4 regions of the Paenibacillus sp. FSL K6-1122 genome follow, and region 3 is predicted to be linked to each of the others. Evidence: riboswitches for the same ligand, from Rfam matches in the RefSeq annotation. Region 3 holds a riboswitch; each other region holds the start of a gene.
What was found. A riboswitch is a leader RNA that binds a small molecule or an ion and turns the genes downstream of it on or off. The one in region 3 is predicted to bind thiamine pyrophosphate.

Region 1 (4,433 bases), 3.4 Mb from region 3:
TGAATGCCCCTCCTTTGAAGTTCAGTTGAAGATAACAACGACATGAAAAGAGAATTGCGTCGATTTCAGAGCCTGCTTCAGAGCGATATCTTAATGTAATATATCTTTATCGTATGTTCCAATATAGTCAAAGTCAATTGATTGAGGGCATTTGTTACGCAATTGTTATATAGTTCTTAAGATATATGGGTAAAATTACCTTAGTGTGTAAATTACAGGGGATTAAGTCTTATAAAAAGGAAAAATTTACACGTTTGCCTATTTTGATTTTGGCTCTTTTTGGTTTACAGATGAGACCGTTTCTCATATAATTTATGTAACCAAGTTTCATGTGATGAAACATGAGGAGGGCATTATGCCATGGAAGATCGCAAGTTAACCGTCCGGGCTGTGGAACGGGCGCTGGATATATTATTATGTTTTACCACACGCAGTGATCTGGGACTCACCGAAATTGCCAGCCAGATCGGCCTGCACAAAAGTACAGTCCACCGTTTGATGGCTACGCTGGAGGATCGAGGGTTCGTGATCCGCGATGCAGCAACAGAGAAGTACCGACTTGGCATCCGAATCTGGGAGCTGTCAGCTCATATGTCCCGCAGTGATGATCCCGCTATTCTGCTGTTGCCTGCGATGGAGCGACTGAGAGATCGATTGGGGGAGACCGTGAGTCTGTACCTGCGTGATGGCAGTGAACGGATACGGATTCAGGCTGTGCAAAGTGATCAGGCGATCCGCCGAGTTGCTCCCGTTGGTGTTAGACTCCCGCTGTCTGTGGGGGCTTCCAGCAAAGTCCTGATGGCGTTTGCCACGGACGAGGATCGTGAAGAACTGATGAACGGGCCGGAATGGCCGGTGTTTATTGATCCCGCGGTGTATTTAGCGCAGATGGGAGATATCCGGGATAACGGATATGCCACAAGTTACGAGGAACGTGAGCCGGGAGCTGCCGCGGTATCTGTACCGATTATGGATCGCAGAGGCAATATTGCAGCTGCCCTCTCGGTCTCAGGACCTGTCAGCCGACTTTCGCAGGAGACATTGCATGAATACGCACCTGTGTTGAAGGATGCTGCTACGCAAATGGGGCTCATGTTATCCTGATGTTGATGTAAGTTTTTTCTCCAATAGAGTTTGATCATTTGGAATATAAAGGTTGTTTTTATGTTCCGGTTGCGCTACTCTGTAATGGACGGCCCAGCGGGGCCAGCTTCATTGAATATGAACGGCGGCTTATGTAAGCTGCAACTAATTAACGTTACTGGGGGAGTCCGAATTGTCCGGACTGAGACGGAATCGCATGAGATTCCGGACCCTTTGCACCTGATCTGGATCATACCAGCGTAGGGAAGTAATCGGCGATATGACCACAACCACCACATGATGTGACCCTTGTAGGGCTCCGTTAAGGAGCTGCATAAAGGTGCATTATTGGTGATGGACATAAAAGTCGGTTCCTTCGGGGACCGGCTTTTTTATATACAGGGAACGGGCGATATAGCGCGGATTTTATGGGCTTCTTTTTCGATAACCTGCGGAAGTGGGCTTGGATGAGGAGGGAAGTCTTATAGATCGATGATCTGTGGCAGCCTCCGTCTGTTGTTAACTGTACATGAAAAGTGTCTCCCCTGGTCTGGTGTAGGATCGCTCTTTCTTCTCTGCATTGCGCATGATTTGGGACAGGTACGTAAGCGAGCTAATGATGAAACCAACCAAACAAGCGACGAACACTGAGGAGGAGACAAGTGAACATGAGTACAGGAAATCAAACGGGACAACAAGCGATGGAACAGGAACATAACGGTCAGCAGGTGGAAAAAGAAACAGGGGCGGCCGGACGGGTCCAGCCCTTTCCGGGCAGCCGCAAAGTCTACATTCAGGGCTCACGGCCGGACATTGCTGTACCGGAGCGTGAGATAGCCCTTCATGACACGAATACTCCCCAAGGGGTGGAGCATAACGAACCGTTGCGTGTCTACGATACGAGCGGCCCGATGATCGATCCCGCATTTCATGCGGATATCCGCGCAGGTTTGCCAGCCCTGCGCACTCGCTGGATCACAGAGCGTGGCGATGTTGAAGCTTATCAAGGCCGTACGGTTAAACCGGAGGATAACGGACTGAAGCCCGGAGGAAAGAGAGCTGGAGCCGAAGAGTACCCTGGATTACGAGGCAAACCGCTGCGAGCACAGACAGGACGCTGTGTGACTCAGATGCATTATGCGAGGCAGGGAGTCATTACGGCAGAGATGGAGTTCGCCGCTATTCGTGAAGGCGTGGAACCGGAATTTGTAAGACAGGAGCTGGCGAGTGGACGGGCCATCCTGCCGTCCAACATCAATCACCCGGAGAGTGAGCCGATGTTGATTGGTCGTCATTTTCATGTGAAGATCAATGCCAATATAGGCAACTCTTCTGTATCTTCCTCCATCGAGGAAGAGGTGGAGAAGATGACTTGGGCGGTACGCTGGGGATCGGATACCGTGATGGATCTATCCACAGGCAAAAACATTCATACCACCCGGGAATGGATTATCCGCAATTCACCTGTGCCGATTGGTACGGTGCCGCTGTATCAGGCGCTGGAAAAGGTGAATGGCGAAGCGGAAGCGCTGACTTGGGAGTTGTACCGTGACACACTCATAGAGCAGGCAGAGCAGGGCGTGGACTACTTTACGATTCATGCAGGTGTATTGCTGCGTTATATCCCTATGACGGCCAAGCGGATGACAGGCATTGTATCTCGCGGTGGGTCCATTATGGCAGCATGGTGCCTTGCGCATCATCAGGAGAACTTTTTGTACATTCATTTTGAAGAAATCTGCGAGATTATGAAAAGGTATGATGTGGCGTTTTCGCTGGGAGATGGACTTCGTCCAGGTAGTATCTACGATGCGAATGACGAAGCTCAGATGGCGGAACTGGCTACGCTCGGGGAACTGACGCAGATCGCATGGAAGCATGATGTGCAGGTGATGATCGAAGGTCCGGGGCATGTGCCGATGCATAAGATCAAAGAGAATGTGGACTTGCAGATGGAGATCTGTAAAGAGGCACCGTTCTATACGCTGGGGCCGCTGACGACCGACATTGCCCCGGGTTACGATCACATCACATCCGCCATTGGTGCGGCCATGATTGGTTGGTTCGGCACGTCCATGCTCTGTTATGTTACGCCAAAAGAACATTTGGGCCTGCCCAACAAGGATGATGTGCGGGAAGGGGTCATCGCCTACAAGATCGCAGCTCATGCCGCCGATCTGGCGAAAGGCCATCCACGTGCCCAGCGCCGCGATGACGCATTGTCCAAGGCACGCTTCGAGTTCCGCTGGCGGGACCAGTTCAACCTGTCGCTGGACCCGGAACGTGCGCTGTCCTACCATGATGAGACACTGCCGGCAGAAGGGGCCAAAGAAGCTCATTTCTGCTCCATGTGTGGACCAAAGTTCTGTAGCATGCGCATCACGCAGGACATTCGTGCCTTTGCCGCAGACAAAGGGTTGTCCGAGAATGAGGCTGTAGCTGCCGGGATGCAGGAAAAAGCCGAGGAATATCGGACACGCTCCTAAGGGAGCCAAGTGATGAAGGTTTTTTGAAGCTTTAAATTATAAATATTGATTAATGTTTGGACAAGGCCAAACCCGCTTCACCGTAACTCTTGGATTCAATCCAACTTACGCCAAATCTGAAATAGGATACCTGCGATGACAAACAGCACGCCATCAGAAAGTTTAAGATTACTAGCATGTAGAAGTGCGGAAGAACCCATACCGACTAGGAACAAGATAAAAATATATAAAAATCGCATTAATTTATTCACCTCTCTTTTTGAGTGAAATGTGTAAAAGAGAACGATTTTTATATCGTTCTCTTTTGTTAATTTAAATTTATTCTACCTTATATTACATAAACATATTTAACAAAGACTTTATTAATAATTAAAATTTTTAAGTGTACCTCTGGAATCATTATCAGCAGAGCCTGAGAAGCTAACCTCTAGAGCTCCAAAACTCAATCCTACACTGCCCGTACCTTTAATGTGGTAGTAATTGGATTGTATTTGAGATAGACCACTTTGATTTCCTTGCTTTTTATGTTCTATTGTAAAGACGGCAGAGGCAACCTGTTCTGTTATAATAATGCCCCCTTTGAGATCAGCATTGAATCCAACACCATTCTCACCAGTATATGAGAAATTACGTCCACTTCCTAAAGTTGTAAACGTAGAGTTTCCGCTATACTTGACTTTATCTTCATAATACCCAGAACCTGGAACTGTTCTCCAAATTTCTTTATCAAAAGAAGCGCCATAAGCATCAGATAAGCGCCAAAAAGGCATTGATTTCCACTTTCCTGTTAATGCAACCATAAACCGCTCACGATTATTAACATTATCAGTTCGAACTATGGTTATATAATAGTCAAATTGATCA
Region 2 (4,433 bases), 3.4 Mb from region 3:
CGTATTGGCAGGTCGATTAGGCGTAGCCGAGTTTAACTTTTCACCGTGCGTTGGCTCCACTGCGTGTGCTCCTCGTCCAGGCTGGACTTGTTCGTCCTGTTGCCGATTCATATGGTCATCACTTCCTAATATACAGATTACTTCTTTATTATCGCTTCTGTGGCCGCCAGCGCACGAGCAGCTTCTCCAGCAGGGCAATGAACAGGAAGAGCAGCAAGCTGAGCGCGACAATAATCATGATCGCCACGAATAGACGATCGGTGCGATAAGCCGACTTTTGCAGCATCATATAATAACCAATACCCTTGTCTGCACCAATCCATTCGGCGATGATGGCACCCATCACGCTATAGGTAGCGGCAATTTTGACACCGGAGAACACGGATGGCAGCGCATGGGGGAGCTCCAGCTTCCAGAAGATATGGTGACGTTTCGCACCAGCCATGCGCATATAGTTCATCATCGCGGCGTCAGTACGGGTCAAGCCATCCATGGCCGCCACTGCAACGGGGAAGAAACATACCAGGATGATCGTAATCAGCTTTGGCAACAGCCCGAATCCAAACCAGATTAACAGGAGCGGTGCGAGCGCAATGGTTGGGATATTTTGACTAAGAATAAGTAAAGGATACAGGGCTGACTTGAGAAAAGGGACTAAATGCAGCACCATCGCAATCAGTAATCCAACCGCTGTTCCAGCGGCGAATCCAATCAGCGTTAACTGAATGGTTGCAGAAGCGTGCATGCCAAGTCGTTCGGCCTGGGTTGCCGCTTCGCGGGCGATGTCGGACGGTGCAGGCAGCATCCATTTCTCAATATGGAAGAGGGAGACGGCTCCCTGCCATATCGCTATAAAGAGAATAACCGCCACAATGGGCGGCCATACACTTTTGAAATAGGCAGGCATTAGCGATACTTCTCCGTCAGGGTATCCATGCTGAAGCCAGTAGGGCTATGGGCGATTTTGATCTGGGAGATGATGCTTGGGCTGCCAGCCTCCACAAGTACCTCGTGCATTTTACGTACAACTTCCAGCAGTTCCTCCAGTTCCCCCTCCATTGTGGTGTCGAGCGCGTTCACCTGATATTTCAGGCCGGATTGCTGAATAACTTCAATGGCGCGATCAACGTAAGGATAAGAGTTCTCGCCATTTGGCGTTTTGGGAATAACTTGAATGCTAAGTAGTGTGCTTGCCATGAGAGATCACGGCTCCTTTCGTGATAAATAAAATGAACTAATGACTGTTACACTTGCCACTTCGATGACAGAATAACCTTCCAATCGCTGTTATCCCCAGATTTTTTTGATTCCCTTTCTCTAAAGGGAAAATCCGGTGATAAAGGCGACCGCTTCGCTTTTTCACGTTATTTCTGTCCTCTCCGTCATCGTGTAAATATTAAGTTCGTTTTATATGAGAAATTTTATTGGGGTAAAAACTCGTTCGTATATGCCTTGCTCACATCGATCTGTTCATCGAGCAGTTTTTTGCTAAACATCCAGTCGGTGTAGTTCTGCCACACTTTCTGTTTTTGCTCACCCCAGCGCGGGGCGTCATCTGTGTACTTGGGACTAAGCCACTTCTGGCTTGCCAGTACGAGGTCTTTGTCCAGATCCGGTACGGCCTTGATCAGAATGTTCGCTGCGTCTTCGGGATGATCAATTGCGTATTGATATCCTTCTGAAGTGGCTTTCAGGAATGCTTTCACCAACTCAGGGTCGTTTTGGATCGTTTGCTCGTTTGTTACGAGGACAGGCGTGTAATAATCCAGTGCATCTGAATAATCCTTCACATATAACATGTCGATCGGTTCCCCGCGCAGTTCGGCTTCAATCCCCGTCCAGGCGTAGAAAATCCACGCAAAATCAATGTCCCGTTTTACTGCGGTGAAAAAGTCGGCGTCACCCATATTAATGTTTTTCACTTTGGATACATCGGCTCCGTCGCCTTCCATAATGGATTGCATCACGGCTTCTTCGACTGGGGAACCCCAACCGCCATAGGTTTTACCTTCAAAATCTTTCGGTGACTTGATATTCCGATCCGCCGGAGCAGCGAAACCAGATGTATTATGCTGAATAACTGCTGCGATGGAGACCAATGGAAGACCCTGTGTGCGGGCTTGAGTTACACTCTCCTGATAACTTACGCCAAAAGGCACTTCATTGGAGGCAACCATTGTATCTGCGCCACCGGCACCTGGTTGTACAATCTCCACGTTCAAGCCTTCGGCTTTATAAAAACCTTGATCTACAGCTGCATACAGGCCGGTATGATTCGTATTTGGTGTCCAGTCGAGCACCACTTTAATATCTTTCAGGGCGGCAGTGTCACCTTCGTTGCTGCTTTCCGTATTTGTGTTGCCGTTCTGCCCAGCTGGGGCAGCTTCTTTGCCACCACATGCGGCTACAGTCACCATAAGCACGCATAAGAGCAACAATCCCATCGTTTTACGCCATTTCATCTGTGGTTCTCTCCTTCGGTATGTCCGGCCGATTGGCACGGGGTACTCCTTGGCTTCATATCCAATCATCTTGCATAAATCGACAGATTTATACCAGTTGAGATCTGGATAACGTCACTTTTTTTAGCTCTCTGGCTATATAAAAGAACATTAAAAAAGCGCCCCGTATTCCGGGACGCGTGCAGGCGTTAGAGAGGTGGCGTTCAGCCATAGGGCTGTGCCATTTCGATATACTCCGATTCCTACGCTGGCATGATCCAGATCAGGTCTAAGGGTTAGTATCTTGGTGGGATACACTCTCAGCCGGCCAATTCCGACTCCCCTGGGAAACTATGAAGTTACGGGCATTACTAGGTGTAATTATAGGCCAGCCGGTGGAACGTGTCCAGTCATGAACTGGATAGGGACACGTATAAGTTATCAAACAGGCCGTTATACATATGTATAACAGCCTGTTTGGATGTGTTATTTTCAATAATTATCGTGGGGAATCATATAAGGCAATCTGACTGAGTGCAAAAGCATCGGATTTTGGGTCATAACCTACCTGTTTCTGAGTGGTTTCCAGATTTAATCGTTTAAACCGATTATTCGAGATCCCATGCAGTATGGTGAAGGGTTCCAGATCGGTAGTTGTAATTGCTTTGAACATCAAATCACACAAGTCAGCTGGACTAATATACGCGCTCATATCCCTTGCCTCCAGCACGGGTCCGTCCGGTTGAAAATCATCATATGCACCTATACGCACCGCAACACTTTGTAAACCTTCGGTATACGCAAAATAGGAAGCGAGCGATTCTCCAAAACATTTGCTAACCCCGTACAAATTCCGTGGGCGTGTCGGCATGTCCGGATAGACCTGAGCATCAATGGGATACCCCTCAATCGTCTGTGCACTGCTTGCCAGAATGACTCTTCGTACACCTTGGTCCTTGGCTGCACGGAATACATTAAATGTGCCTTTGATATTGATGTCCAACAACGATTCATAAAATCCGGCATGCGGGGAAGGATCTCCCGCCAGATGTACAACCACATCCATGCCTTCGCAAGCATGCTGACAGGCTTCGGGGTCTGTCACATCCAGTGTCATGATCTCATGGCCTGTCCCTTGATACGTATGCAGTCTGTCGATATTCAAATCCGTTAGTCGCAGGTGAAATGTCTCTGACAAGTGTTGGGACAAGTCACGTCCAATTTTTCCGGCTGCGCCGGTAATTAAAATGTTCATGAAATCAGCTCCATTTCTTAGCGCTGGAAGAACTCAATCCATTCCTTTTCAGGTCCATAGATGAAGAAATAGCGGTAACCGTTAGGTAGTGTAATAATCTCTCCATCGATAAATTCGGCTTCGGTGGATTGAATGCGTTTGTACTCAGAATCAAGATCATCCACGTGGATCGCAAAATGGTGCACCGTACCTTCGGAAGGCAGCTTGTCGCTGTATCCTTGAATTAGCTCAATCTCAGTCTCGTTACTTCCATTGAAGCCGAGAAAGGCGAGCTGAATGACGCCGTTAGTATGGGTTACCCGGTCTTTCAATTCAAGACCAACGATCTCCGTGTAGAAACGCAGCGTGGTCTCCAGATCACGAACGGCAATGCCGACGTGGTCAATGCGCTTTTGAAAACTCACAATCAAAACCTCCTTATGTAGTGAATGTTTCTACCATTTTAAGGGATATCATAGAGCTGTACTACATGGTTGTCAAATATAGTTTTAAATTGGAAAAATCACAGTTGTTCACAGAATGTTCACTTATGTGAAGGGTTTCCTCATCTCTATAATTACGAAGGTAAACAGAGAGGATGAGAGAATTGCCAACCAGCAAGAAGGAACAAATTATTTTCGGATTAATGATGTGTATAGGAATGGTCTTGGTCATGATGTTCTTCAATCTATGGCACAGTGGGTTACTCGGCAAGATGTCCCCGCTTGAAATACTGCTTCAATTCATATTATGTTTTG
Region 3 (4,433 bases):
AAAACTTCCGTTTCAGATGCTTCCACAGCCTGACTTTGCACTTCCAGATCCGAAAACTTACCTGTTCCAAGCAACAATCTGGACTCAAACGTATATTTACCAATGTTCAACATTATCAACCGCCTCCTACAAAATGTACAATCTCGATTCGATCACCTTCTCTTAATGCCGTCGTTTCATGATACTCACGCGTTAAAATATGCTTGTTCAGCTCTACAACTACAGTCTTGACTTGCAAATCAAAAGATTGGAGTAATTTATCCACACGATTCAATCTGTCTTCAATCTCCATCCGTTGACCATTAACGATGATATTCACTGCACCACTCCCTTTCTGTTCAATCGCTCAGGGCTCAGCGCCTCAATTCCGAGTTCTTCTGAGCTTTTGCCAGCGAGCAACTCAGCGATAAGCCTGCCTGTTATCGCACTAAGCAAGATACCGTTGCGGTAATGTCCAAAGGCGGCGAACAACCCGGGAATACTCTTGCAAGCACCTATATAAGGCAGTCCATCGGGAGTTGCCGGCCTTACGCCTGCCCACGCTCGTATAAATTGTGCTTCCTTCATCCCAGGCACCCAGTGGGTAGCCGCTGTTAGCAGCTTCTGAACACCCTGTACAGAAACGTTCAAATCCGTTCTGCCTGGCAGACTGGTTGCCCCAAGCCAAACCTCTCCATTGGCTTTGGGAACAATATAGATATCCTCTGCATACACCGTTCTATCAGGTCTGTACCCTGCATGTTCATCTGAGAACTGAACGGCGGCTATTTCACCTTTTACCGACCACACAGGCAAGCTCAGATTCACATGTCTCATCAACTCTTCACTCTGTAATCCAGCCGCTATAATGACATGTTTGCATTTCATCTCACCGATCGATGTGGTGATCCCCTGCACACCGTGTTCGTTTGCTTGCACACGTATATCCTGTATGTCCTCCATAACCCGTGCTCCCAATGCTTGAGCGGATTCAGCATATGCCTTCGTTAGATGGACAGGAAGAATCTCACTCTCGTAAGGTCTGTAGTAGGCTCCATACGTATCTCTGTTAAGCCATGATGCCTCCTGTTGCACAACGGAACGGTCCCACCACACCTCATCAGCAGAAGCAGACAACGCAGACTTCCGATTGTCCTTATAACTACTTAATTCACTGTATGAACAAAAAGGAGTTAGGAATCCCTGGCGTTGCAGACCAGTCTCTACCTCACTGAGTGTAGCCATTAGCACCTGTTGCTCGATAAGTAACTGCCTGCTCTGCCTGGCGAGCTTAGCCATCAAAGGATGAGCAAAATCCTCACTGTCTGCTGCCAGCATCCCAGCCGCTGCGCAAGAAGTCCCTCCTGCAATCGCCGAACGCTCCAGTAACAGCACATCCTGTCCACGGGAAGCAAGCTCATACGCAATGGCACATCCAACAACGCCTCCGCCTACAATAATCGTTTCTGCATAAATCTTATCCGGTCTATCAGTAATGATCTTTTTCATCCTCTCATCTCCTTGATTCAGCGGCTCAAACTTTCTGTAGCAACGATAGCCTGCCTTAATGATTCAGCGGCCCGATCCGGGGAATCGCTCGCCCATACATTCGAAATCACAGCGACTCCCTGTGCGCCTGCAGAGCGAATAGCGTGAATGTTTCCCGGTTCGATGCCCCCAATCGCCATGACAGGAATGGAGACACCAGAGCACACTTCAGCCAGAGCATATAATCCTCTTGGTTCAAGATCAGGCTTACTGTTGGTTGAGTAGACATGCCCGAAGAAAAGGTAATCGGCTCCCCGTTCTTCAGCGATTTTTGCCTCATCGTTTGAATGAACAGATACACCCAGACGAAGTCGCTGGACATTGCTTATAACAGCAGGGTTGTAGTTACGTATAGCCTCTTGCCCCCAATGTACACCGCCATAGATGTCATTCTGTGGTGGCAGTTCTGAACCATTGATAACGATGCGACAAGACGGAACGCCAACACCACGCAGACTTTCAGCCCAACCGATCTTTTGTTGCCACGAGAGTTGTTTCTCTCGTATATGGATGTAGTCCACCCATGGCCAAACGTCCTTTGCAGCTTTTACAAAAGATGCTTGATTCCCTACACCCGTAGATACAACATGCAGTTCAAATGATCCGTGTACACGTTCATGAGAAATTACCGTACTTTTCATCTCCTTCCATGCGTGAATGCTATGAAAACACAAAAAAGCCACTCCCGTAGGGGAGTGGCTGCGTATTAATTATAGGACCAGATGACTGACTGATACATACAGTTCATTTCGTGCAATAAAGCTATAGACCTTATAGCCATAACGTTATACACGCAACTGCATGTTTCAATTTACTAAGCAAGACGGTTGAATTCTTTCGAATTGCCGTTTGCTCACGTCATTCACTGAAACGCGCTCGCCACTTCCCTACGCTGGTATGATCCAGATCAGGTGCAAAGGGTCCGGAATCGCATTCTTCCATCTCAGCCACATCGTGCGGCCCCCCTAGTGTTCATATGAAGTTGTAGCCTATGTTACCATAGAAGGATTTTTTTGTCACCGTTCATTTCTATTAAGCGTTGCTTGAATTGTCTAGTTTTTCTCAGACCATTCTTCAACATTCCATGTTTTGGTAACCCAACCCTCGTAGAAATCAGGTTCATGAGATACCAGCAACACCGTTCCCTTGAATTCTTGCAAGGCACGCTGTAACTCAGCTTTAGCTGTGACATCCAAATGGTTCGTCGGCTCATCGAATAGAATCCAGTTGCTTTCACGCATCAAAAGTTTGCATAGACGAACCTTGGCTTGCTCTCCACCACTCAGCATGTTAAGCGGACGGGTAATGTGCTCATTTTTCAACCCGCAACGAGCGAGATGACCCCGGACTTCATTTTGGGTCAAATGTGAAAACTCATTCCACACATCCTCAATCGGCGTGATATTCCCAGCACGAACTTCCTGCTCAAAATAGGCCGTTTCGAGATAATCTCCCAAGAAAGTCTTTCCACTGAGTGGAGATATTTTTCCCAGGATGGTTTTCAGCAGTGTTGATTTACCCACACCATTACAACCTACGATGGCAATTTTTTCACCACGTTCAATTGTCATTGTCATTTTAGGCAGCAAAGGATACGTATATCCAATTTCAAAATCAATGCCCTCAAAGACCGTTTTGCTGCTCGCGCGGGCATCCTTGAATTTGAACGTTGGTTTGGCCGCTTCATCTGGACGATCAATACGTTCAATTCTGTCCAGTTGCTTCTCCCGGCTCTTCGCTCGACCAGAAGTTGAAGCACGTGCCTTGTTACGCTGAATGAAATCTTCCTGCTTCTTGATGTACTCTTGCTGCTTCTCGTACGCATCAATATGCTGGGCTTTATTCATATCAGCCATCTCGAGGAACTTGTTATAGTTCGCTGCATATCTCGTTAATTTGGCAAATTCCAAATGATAAATGACATTTACGACTTCATTCATGAATTCCGTGTCATGGGAGATTAAAAGAAACGCATGAGGGTAGTCCTTCAGGTAACGTGACAACCATTCAATGTGTTCTACATCCAGATAGTTGGTCGGCTCATCCAGCAAAAGAGCTGTAGGTTTCTCAAGCAGAAGCTTGGCCAGAAGCACCTTGGTACGTTGTCCACCACTTAGAGCTGCGACATCCCGATCCAGACCAATTGCGGACAAACCAAGTCCATTGGCCATCTCTTCCACTTTTACGTCAATCAGATAAAAGTCGCCCTGTTCCAGTTGTTCCTGAATATCGCCCATCTCTTCCAGCAACTGCTCCAGCTTATCTGGATCTGCATCTGCCATCTGGTCCGTTATATTCATCATTTCTTTTTCTAATTCAAGCAACGGAAGGAATGCATCTTTAAGAACGTCACGAATGGTTTTGCCTGGGGTAAGCTTCGTGTGCTGATCCAGATATCCATAACGGACCTTAGGTGTCCATTCCACTTTTCCACTATCTTTAAGCAATTTACCGGTAAGGATGTTCATTAATGTGGATTTACCCACACCATTGGCACCAACAAGTCCTACGCGCTCTCCGGCAAGTAAACGAAACGATACATTTTTAAATAACGTGCGATCTCCAAAATTGTGACTTACGTTCTCTACTGACAATAAACTCATAAGATGAGGTTGCTCCTATCTATTAGACATTACTTTTGTTATTGTTCCGAAACCCTATTCTAGCACAGGTCCCGTCTTTTCTGAAAGTAATGTAAACAGTTCAGGAACCTCTTACATGATTTTATCATACAGGCTACCCTAACGATTAGAGCATTTATATTCAAAATAGCCTTGTGCAGCTGCTTGTCTTGCGTCTGTAAACACCTCTTCAGCACGGTAACCATTACCACATGTGGAGGGGTAATAGTACTTGATACCCGTTAAAGGATCTACCCCACCTACGATGGCCGTTTTCTTCACAAG
Region 4 (4,433 bases), 360 kb from region 3:
AACATATTGGAGGACATAAAGCATGAAGGCGGTAACGTATCAAGGGGTTAAAAATGTCGTGGTCAAAGAGGTGCCGGATGCGAAGATTGTGAAACCGGACGATATGATCGTAAAGATCACCAGTACCGCGATTTGCGGTTCTGACCTTCATCTTATTCACGGGATGATCCCTAACCTTCAGGAAAACTATGTCATCGGACATGAGCCGATGGGGATCGTAGAAGAAGTGGGCCCTGGCGTGACCAAGGTAAAAAAAGGCGACCGCGTAATCATCCCGTTTAACATCGCATGCGGAGAATGCTTTTTTTGCAAAAATCAGCTGGAAAGCCAATGTGACAATTCCAACGAACACGGGGATATGGGCGCATATTTCGGCTACTCCGGAACGACCGGCGGATATCCCGGCGGGCAAGCGGAGTATTTACGGGTCCCATTTGCTAATTTTACCCACTTTAAGATCCCTGAAAACTGCGAACAACCGGACGAAAAGCTAAGCTTGATCGCCGATGCCATGACGACGGCATTCTGGAGCGTAGATAACGCCGGCGTTAAAAATGGAGATACGGTCATTGTGCTCGGCTGCGGCCCGGTCGGACTCCTAGCCCAGAAGTTCTGCTGGCTGAAAGGAGCTAAGCGGGTCATAGCCGTCGACTATGTCGATTACCGCTTAAAGCATGCGAAGCGAACAAACAATGTGGAAATAGTAAACTTCGAACAGGATAAGAATATTGGGAACACTCTCAAGGAAATGACCAAAGGCGGCGCCGATGTTGTCATTGATGCGGTAGGAATGGACGGCAAGATGAGCGATCTTGAATTTCTAGCCAGCGGTATGAAACTGCAAGGCGGCACCATGAGCGCATTTATCATTGCATCTCAGGCTGTTCGCAAAGGTGGCACCATTCAAGTCACTGGGGTATACGGCGGACGTTATAACGGATTCCCGCTCGGTGATATCATGCAGCGAAACGTGAATATCCGTTCCGGACAAGCTCCGGTCATTCACTACATGCCATACATGTACGAGTTGGTTACGTCTGGCAAAGTGGACCCTGGCGACATTGTTACGCACGTCATTCCGCTCAGCGAGGCCAAACGGGGCTATGAAGTGTTCGATACAAAAACGGACGATTGCATTAAAGTCATCTTAAAGCCTTAAATATGAATAGATACATGGGAGGACAATCTGAATGGATTCCACATACGCTTTGCATGAGATTCTCGAGGTACATGAAATAGCTGCGTTCAAGACGGTTTGTATGACTAAATCCAAGACCATGCAAGCTCTGGTAACCGACCCGGAGCTCAAGCAAATTTTGCAACAAGATGCGATCTTATCACAACAGCAGCTTCAGGAGCTCGGTGGAGTGCTGTCTAAAGCGACTGTATAGGAGATAAAAAAATGAACCCAATATTAGAACACATGACTGGTCTTAATACGCTGACCGATGACGTGATCGCAATGGATTTTTTGATGAACGCCAAGAGCGGTGTCAGAAACTACGCCATGGCTGTGACCGAATGTGCCACCCCCGAAATCAAACAAATTTTGATGAAACAGCTCGATGAAGCCATAGATTCTCATGAAAAGATATCAAATTACATGGTGCAGCATGGTTTATACCACCCTTACCATATTGCAGAGCAAATTCAGCTCGATCTGAAAAACATTCAGACTGCTATGAACATTCCGTCCTGACACCCTTTTTGATTTTAGCCAGAGACTTCAGAGAACAAAATGTCCCTGTGTCAAGAATTTCAACAATGAAAAAAGGCGGATACTATCCGCCCTTTTTTTGGCATCGTCACGAAACACGCTTATTGCAAGCGTTCCTTTACGTATTCTACTTATTTCTATCCTGAGACTGTTTATGGCCGCTGCTCTCTACTTTAATTGACTACAGTGAACTTAAGGCTCCAGCTTCCATGACATTTCCCAAAAATCAAGCTCAAAGCGACTGCACATCACGAAAATATCCTCCATCCGTTGGTACGTTCCCTCGCTACAGCCTTCTAATAGCTTATCAGTTAACGTCACTAGGGATTGATTGTTGCTGTTGTATTCAGAGGAAGCATATCCTGTGATCCACTCTCCGTAAAAAGGATGCTCAGCTGCACCTGGCTTTTGGGCAAGGACTTGACCAATCTCTGCATAGCTCCATGAGCAGGCCAGAATGGATACAAGTACTTCTGCTATGCCACCCGCATGGGAAACAGAGAGCATATAGTTAGTATAGGCTGCATTTTTCAGGGCAGGTTTTACCTGGAAAACATGATCCTCTGTAATTCCTAATCGCTCCATATAAGAACGATGAATTTTCATTTCACCATTCAGGATGTTATCTACGTTTTCACTAAAAAACTGCATCAATTTGGGGTCGTGCGACTTGACAATACCTAGTGCAAATACGCGGGCATAATCGAACAGGTACAAGTAGTCTTGCAGCAAATAATAACGAAATTGTTCAACCGTTAAGGAACCATCTCCGATTCCTTTAACAAAGGGATGCTCAAGACATTCCTTCCACACAGGCTGTGCTGCCTGATATAGTCTCTCTGAAATAGTCAACATGTGTTCCTCCAATTCATAATGTACGTATTTAAAAACAAAAAAACGAAACATCCTATGGATGTTTCGCAGACAAATACACTAAAACAAGGGGGTTCGCATGAGCTACCCAAGTACAGTGTTTCATCGTTGCATCCCTACGTTGGCATTATCCAAATCAGGTAAGGTCGGTTTAACACCCTCTCAGCCGGTTAAGGCTCCCTCGCAAACGGTTGTATGTAGTTGATTACTTTCCTATTCCCATAAAAGATAAAATAACATCCATTTAGTATATCAAGGGCTGTTAAATATAGTCAAGGAAGATTGTATCGCCCCTCATCACCTTTGGTGACGTATGTAAACGATGAAAACCATCACAACAATGGTTGAGTTTCAGCCACTGTTATGATGGTTTCTATTCTTGCAACTACTGCCGATGGTTTAATGCCCGAGTTTGTTCTTTCCGACAAAAGTGAGTATTCCGTACTGGGAAGTATTTCTCCAGCTCTCATTGGTCGTATCATTCCACTTGGCTACGCTCTGCTTACCTCCGCCCTGGTTGTCGTTAATTTGGAGCTCGAAACCGAGAACATTTCCTGCTTTGGGCGTCAATGATTGTAAATGAATTCTGGCTTCTACGAGATATCCTTTATTTGTTTTCTTCACAGCACTTACAAGGCGTCCAGGTGAGGCACCCCCTGCAAAGGTTCCCACATTGTCTGCACTGATTCTGAACTGGGCATCATCATATTGAAAATACGGTGTGCGCTGGTGATTCTCGTCCAGGAAAATCTCAACCGAATCCTGATCCCATGGGTTGATACTATCTGTAATGATGTTTGGATCAGTGACGTCGATCAGCAGGTATAGATACTCACCTGACCACATTGCGCGAGCCACTGCCTCTGCACCTTCGCTCTGGTTCAACCGTTTTACTTCAAATGGTGCAGCCTTATTCCATGATGTGTCTTTCTTCCCATCAATCTGAACAATCCCTTGCACAGCTTGTGCAGATTTGGGCATAGGGGCGAGTTGAATCACGCCGTATTTGCTTGTATCCTGTTCCTGAGATTGTGTTCGATCATTCCAGTACAGTGGATTATAAGGTTGTGTCCCACTTGAACCGCCATCAGTCACACGGATATCCAATCCGGCTTCATATTCTGATCCGACTTGGATACCACCCCACGGAATGGACAATTCAACCTGATATCCGGCTTTTGTCTCGCGTACACGATATGAACGCTGCTCCACACCCTCAGCTTTGCCCGACCGCTTAATGATTACGTGTCGGTCATCTGCTTCATATGAAGTGGTCTTGCCATTATTGAGATCAACAAAGATATCTACTCTGTCATTCACATCTGCCTTTGCATCCTGTACATCCACGAGGATATACAGGTTACTATGATCCCATAAAGTGCGGAAACTGGCTGATCCCGAAGAGTCACCCTTCAGTGGAGTAGACACCGCTTTGTTCCAGAGCGGATCTTGTGTCTGTTTTTTGATATCCGGTTTACCCGAAAGTGAGACGGCTCTCTGCGTCAACACAGGCAAACTGGATTCATCCACGAGTCCCCAGTATGCCTTTTTGGCCTTCAGGGCTGAATCAAACAGCATAGCCTGGTTGTTGTAAGACTTCTCATCTTGGAGTCCCCATAAGGTAACTGAAGAAATGTGGTCTTTGTGTTTTTTGTACAAATCCAACAGTTCCTTATATCGATACGCCTGCTTTACTGCAACTTCATCGGACATCTCTTCACCAAATGGAATTCCGCTATCCACATCCAGTTCCGTGATCTGAATATCCAATCCAAGTTCGGCGAACATGCTGATCGTTTTTTCAATTTCCTTGATGGGCGGGGATTCCAGGTTATAGTGGGAT

Region 1: it holds a riboswitch for thiamine pyrophosphate, as region 3 does, so the genes downstream of both, thiC (phosphomethylpyrimidine synthase ThiC) here and NSQ20_RS18910 (thiamine phosphate synthase) in region 3, are expected to answer to the same signal.
Region 2: it holds a riboswitch for thiamine pyrophosphate, as region 3 does, so the genes downstream of both, NSQ20_RS02315 (ABC transporter substrate-binding protein) here and NSQ20_RS18910 (thiamine phosphate synthase) in region 3, are expected to answer to the same signal.
Region 4: it holds a riboswitch for thiamine pyrophosphate, as region 3 does, so the genes downstream of both, tenA (thiaminase II) here and NSQ20_RS18910 (thiamine phosphate synthase) in region 3, are expected to answer to the same signal.

What each region holds. Positions count from the first base shown of each region.
Region 1 is NZ_CP150272.1:749,061-753,493, forward strand. Features, by position in the region: gene NSQ20_RS03465 (alpha/beta hydrolase) at 1-1, opposite strand, end outside; gene NSQ20_RS03470 (IclR family transcriptional regulator) at 361-1,104, shown strand; TPP riboswitch at 1,254-1,367, shown strand; gene thiC (phosphomethylpyrimidine synthase ThiC) at 1,785-3,569, shown strand; gene NSQ20_RS03480 (hypothetical protein) at 3,932-4,433, opposite strand, start outside.
Region 2 is NZ_CP150272.1:487,487-491,919, forward strand. Features, by position in the region: gene NSQ20_RS02300 (ABC transporter ATP-binding protein) at 1-111, opposite strand, end outside; gene NSQ20_RS02305 (ABC transporter permease) at 149-907, opposite strand; gene NSQ20_RS02310 (thiamine-binding protein) at 907-1,197, opposite strand; gene NSQ20_RS02315 (ABC transporter substrate-binding protein) at 1,422-2,462, opposite strand; TPP riboswitch at 2,684-2,796, opposite strand; gene NSQ20_RS02320 (NAD(P)-dependent oxidoreductase) at 2,941-3,696, opposite strand; gene NSQ20_RS02325 (VOC family protein) at 3,714-4,100, opposite strand; gene NSQ20_RS02330 (hypothetical protein) at 4,274-4,433, shown strand, end outside.
Region 3 is NZ_CP150272.1:4,193,686-4,198,118, forward strand. Features, by position in the region: gene NSQ20_RS18895 (thiazole synthase) at 1-113, opposite strand, end outside; gene thiS (sulfur carrier protein ThiS) at 116-319, opposite strand; gene thiO (glycine oxidase ThiO) at 316-1,488, opposite strand; gene NSQ20_RS18910 (thiamine phosphate synthase) at 1,506-2,168, opposite strand; TPP riboswitch at 2,395-2,504, opposite strand; gene NSQ20_RS18915 (ABC-F family ATP-binding cassette domain-containing protein) at 2,580-4,130, opposite strand; gene NSQ20_RS18920 (hypothetical protein) at 4,269-4,433, opposite strand, start outside.
Region 4 is NZ_CP150272.1:3,836,930-3,841,362, reverse strand. Features, by position in the region: gene NSQ20_RS17350 (spore coat protein) at 1-26, shown strand, start outside; gene NSQ20_RS17345 (zinc-dependent alcohol dehydrogenase) at 23-1,159, shown strand; gene NSQ20_RS17340 (hypothetical protein) at 1,191-1,391, shown strand; gene NSQ20_RS17335 (spore coat protein) at 1,403-1,699, shown strand; gene tenA (thiaminase II) at 1,910-2,572, opposite strand; TPP riboswitch at 2,686-2,783, opposite strand; gene NSQ20_RS17325 (endo-1,4-beta-xylanase) at 2,990-4,433, opposite strand, start outside.